Regions from separate parts of the Actinospineispora eucalypti genome, predicted to be linked through region 1. Evidence: riboswitches for the same ligand, from Rfam matches in the RefSeq annotation. Region 1 holds a riboswitch; the other holds the start of a gene.
What was found. A riboswitch is a leader RNA that binds a small molecule or an ion and turns the genes downstream of it on or off. The one in region 1 is predicted to bind cobalamin.
Positions count from the first base shown of each region.

Region 2: another riboswitch for cobalamin. It lies ahead of ABEB12_RS26300 (ribonucleoside-diphosphate reductase subunit alpha); the one in region 1 lies ahead of metE (5-methyltetrahydropteroyltriglutamate--homocysteine S-methyltransferase).

Region 1 is NZ_BAABJP010000008.1:457,718-459,890, reverse strand. It holds cobalamin riboswitch at 754-976, shown strand; gene metE (5-methyltetrahydropteroyltriglutamate--homocysteine S-methyltransferase) at 1,090-2,173, shown strand, end outside.
Region 2 is NZ_BAABJP010000030.1:256,986-259,158, forward strand. It holds gene ABEB12_RS26290 (low affinity iron permease family protein) at 1-269, shown strand, start outside; gene ABEB12_RS26295 (CsbD family protein) at 350-523, shown strand; cobalamin riboswitch at 596-862, shown strand; gene ABEB12_RS26300 (ribonucleoside-diphosphate reductase subunit alpha) at 997-2,173, shown strand, end outside.

The DNA.
Region 1 (2,173 bases):
ACGCGCCGCCCGGCGCGCCCGGTGAAAAGCCAATGGGGTGGTTTGCCGTGGCCGGTTCACTGAAAAGGGGATAGTGTTTCCGGTCCTTGTGCGAATGGGTGGCGCCGCCGCGAGTCTCGCGAATTCCACGTGAGTATCTTCAAACCCCGGCGCGCTCGGCGAAGGCTTTCGCGCCCGTGCGCGCTTCCCGATGCCGGGGCGGTGCCTGCCGGGTGACACCTCGATCCGCCGCGCAACGGAAAGCTCGGCCTGGACGGCGCGGACCGGTTGGGCTGGCGCGGCTCGGCGCCGTTTTGCTCGGCGCCCGTGCCCGTGTTCACGACGTGCGGTTAGTGGGCGCGGACTTCGTCACACAGCGTTGCCCAGCGCGGAGGCCGCGTGGACGTTTCCACGGCGGGCCCTCGTCGAGTGCGACACCAGGCTGGTTCGATCTTGGGAAAAAGCAGACTGGTGTCGACTTCGATGAACGGGACGAGCCGACCCGACCAACGTCAGTCACGCTCCGTAACGAGGCTGGCGGCTGGGAGCGCGAACCGCGGCCAGGCGGCCACCGCTCCGCTGTCCAGGGACTCCGCAACCGGCCGCTCACCAGCCGACTAACGCCAGAAGACGCGCCGTCCAGGCTGATCTTCAAACCGGTACCGAGCCCTCAGCCCGGGCCACCCCGACGTCGGTGCCCGGCACCTTCGCGGAACCGGCGCCGCGCACGCCGCGGTCGGGCGGAAGCCGGCGAGGAGAACCCGGATTCGTGTTAGCGTCCGTGGTGTCGGTGGTTCACGCCGGCCGGTGCGTCCGGCGGGGGTGAGGCAAGAGGGAACCCGGTGCGACTCCGGGACTGCCCCGCAGCGGTGAGTGGGAACGAAAGCCGTAGACACAAGCACTGGGTCGAAAGGTGGACCTGGGAAGCGACGGCCGGTAGGTGGCGCCTGGCGCCGAGCCCGCGAGTCCGAAGACCTGCCAGCGATGCGTGCGCCGCCCGGCGCGCGCGGAGCCGTGTCCTCGCGGGTGGGAACGGTGCGCCGAACGCTGGTTTCGCCGCGCCCGTGATGTCCCGGCTCCTCGGCAACGCTCGCGAGGAGAGAGTCGCTGATGACCGAACGACCACTGGGTGCCACCGTGCTGGGGTACCCCCGCATCGGGCCGAACCGGGAGCTCAAACGCGCCGTGGAGGGCCACTGGGCCGGCCGGGTCGACGCCGATGAGCTGGAGGCCACCTCGGCGCGGCTGCGCCGGGAGACCTGGCTGGAGCTGAGGGACGCCGGGCTCGGCTCGGTGCCCGGCAACACGTTCTCCTACTACGACCAGGTGCTGGACGCCGCGCTCACCGTGGGCGCGGTGCCGGAGCGGTTCGCGGGGCTCGGCGGCACCCCGCTGGACCTGCTGTTCGCCATGGCGCGGGGCCGGGAGGGTGTGCCGGCCCTGGAGCTGACCAAGTTCTTCGACACCAACTACCACTACCTGGTGCCGGAGATCGGCCCGGACACCGCGTTCCGGCTGGCCGACCGCAAGCCGGTCGCCGAGTTCACCGAGGCCCTGGCCGCCGGGGTGCGCACCCGACCGGTGCTGCTCGGGCCGGTGACGCTGCTGCTGCTGGCCAAGCCGGCGGCCGGCGCACCGGACGGGTTCGCCCCGCTGGACCGGCTGGACGCGCTGCTGGAGGTGTACGCCCGGCTGCTGGCCGAGCTGCGCCGGGCCGGCGCGGACTGGGTGCAGCTGGACGAGCCGGCCTTCGCCGCCGACCGGTCGGCGGAGGAGCTGGCCGCGCTGGGCCGGGCCTACCGCGGGCTGGCCGGGACACCGGAGCGGCCGGCGATCCTGGTCGCCGGCTACTACGGCGCCTGGGGATCCGCCCTGGCCACGCTGGCCGACACCCCGGTGGAGGCGATCGGCCTGGACCTGGTGGCCGGGGTCGACGACCTGACCGCCGCGGCCGGGCTGCGCGGGCTGCGGGACAAGACCGTGCTGGCCGGCGTGGTGGACGGCCGCAACGTGTGGCGTACCGACCTGGACGCGGCGCTGGCCAAGGCGGCCACGCTGTTGGGCAGCGTGGGACGAGTGGAGATCGGGTCCTCCTGCCCGCTGCTGCACGTGCCCTACGACGTCGACGTGGAGACCGGCCTCACCGGCTCGGTCCGGGACCGGCTGGCCTTCGCCCGGCAGAAGCTGGGCGAGA
Region 2 (2,173 bases), on a different contig from region 1:
TGCTGTTCTGGCTGGTCAGCCTGCCGTTCTGGGTGGATCTGAAGACCTGGCAAGCGGCGATCCACACGGCCGGCAGCGTGATCTCACTGCTGCTGCTCACACTGCTGGAGAACGCCTCGCGGCGCGGCGAGGAGGCCGCCCAGGAGAAGCTGAACGTGCTGGCCGAGGCACTCGCCGCGCTGATGGCCTCCCGGGCGACCGAGGACCGCGGCCTCGAGGAGGCGGTGACCAAGCTGCGCCAGGCGGTCGGCCTCGAGGAACGGCACTGACCGAACCAGGCGGTTTCGCCCACCTCGGCCGGGGTATCGGAGCTGTCGACAGCAGCCCCGAGACGGAACGAGGGATCACCATGGGGATGGACGACAAGATCAGCAACAAGGCCGAGGAACTGAAGGGCCACGCCAAGGAGACCACCGGCCGGGCGACCGACAACCCGAAGCTGGAGGGCGAGGGCAAGGTCGACCGGGTCAAGGGCAGCCTCAAGCAGGCCGGCGAGAAGATCAAGGACGCGTTCAAGAAGTAGCCCGGCCGTACTACCAAATGACCCGACACGCCCATCATGTAGTGCCTCCACACCCAATTGGGTCGCACATGTAGTGTTGCGCCCGTCGATGGTTCGTGGCCCGCGAGGGCCGCGTGGCAACAGGGAACCCGGTGCGAATCCGGGACTGCCCCGCAGCGGTAAGTGGGAACGACCGCCGTCATCGAGCGCCCCCGGGCGCTCTCTTGGTCGGACGCCCAGTTGGGCGGACGACGGAGACACAGCACTGGGTCCAACGCCGGGCCCGGGAAGCGACGGCCAGTAGGTGGCGTGAAAGCCGCGCCCACGAGTCCGAAGACCTGCCATCGACGGGCGCGCCGCCGGCGCGCTCGGCTCGGTGTCCTCGCGGGAGGGCAGGCGGGCGGGTTGCGGCGTCGGCTGCCGCACTCCTCGCGTTGCCTGCTCGGCGCGGTTCACCGGCCAGAGGCCGCGAACTCGCGAGGAGTAGCGCTGCGATGACCCTCACCCAGGAGAAGCCGTTACCTCCATCCCCGGCGCCGAAGTCCGGTGTCCCGGTGATCCGCCGCAACGGGGAGACGACCCCGTTCGACTCGAGCAAGATTTCCTCCGCGTTGACCAGGGCATTCCTCGACGTGGAGGGCACCGACGCCGGGGCCTCCAGCCGGGTGCGCGCGGTGGTCGCCGGGCTCACCGAGGCGGTGGAGCTGGCCCTGATGCGCCACGCCGGGCCGGACCGGGCGCTGCACATCGAAGAGATCCAGGACCAGGTCGAGCTGGCGCTGATGCGCGGCGGGCACCACGCGGTGGCCCGCTCCTACGTGCTCTACCGGGAGGAACACGCTCGCGCCCGGGCGGCGGAGGCGACCGACCCGACGTCGGAGAAACAGCCTAAGGTCCGGCTGGCCGACGGCACGCTCACCCCGATCGACACCGACCGGCTGAAGCGGGTCGTCGGAGAGGCGTGTGAAGGCCTGGCCGGCGCGAACTCCGAGCAGGTCCTGGCCGGGACGCGGAAGCTGCTCTACGACGGCATGGGCGCCGAGGAGCTGGACCAGGCCCCGGTGCTGGCCGCCCGCGCGCTGGTGGAGACCGACCCCGACCACTCGTTCGTCAGCGCCCGGCTGCTGCTGGACCGGCTGCGCCGGGAGGCGTTCGGCGCGCTCGGCCTCACCCCGCCCGCCGACCACGCCGAGCTGTCCGGCCGCTATCCGGAGTACCTGGCCGCGTACCTGCGCCGGGGCGTCGACCTGGGCCAGCTGGACCCGGCGATGGCCGAGTTCGACCTGGACAGGGTGGCCGCCGCGATCAAGCCGGAGCGGGACCTGGACTTCGGGTTCCTAGGTCTGCAGACGCTGTACGACCGGTACCTCCTGCACTCCGGGGGCACCCGCTACGAGCTGCCGCAGGCCTTCTTCCTGCGGGTGGCCATGGGCCTGGCCCTGCGCGAGGTGGACCGGGAGGAGCGGGCCATCGGGTTCTACCGGCTGCTGTCCGGCTTCGACGTGATGTGCTCCACGCCGACGCTGTTCAACGCCGGCACCACCCGCCCGCAGCTGTCCTCCTGCTTCCTCACCACCATCCCGGACGACCTGCCCGGGATCTTCGGCGCGATCAGCGACAACGCGCTGCTGTCCAAGTACGCCGGCGGGCTGGGCAACGACTGGACCCCGG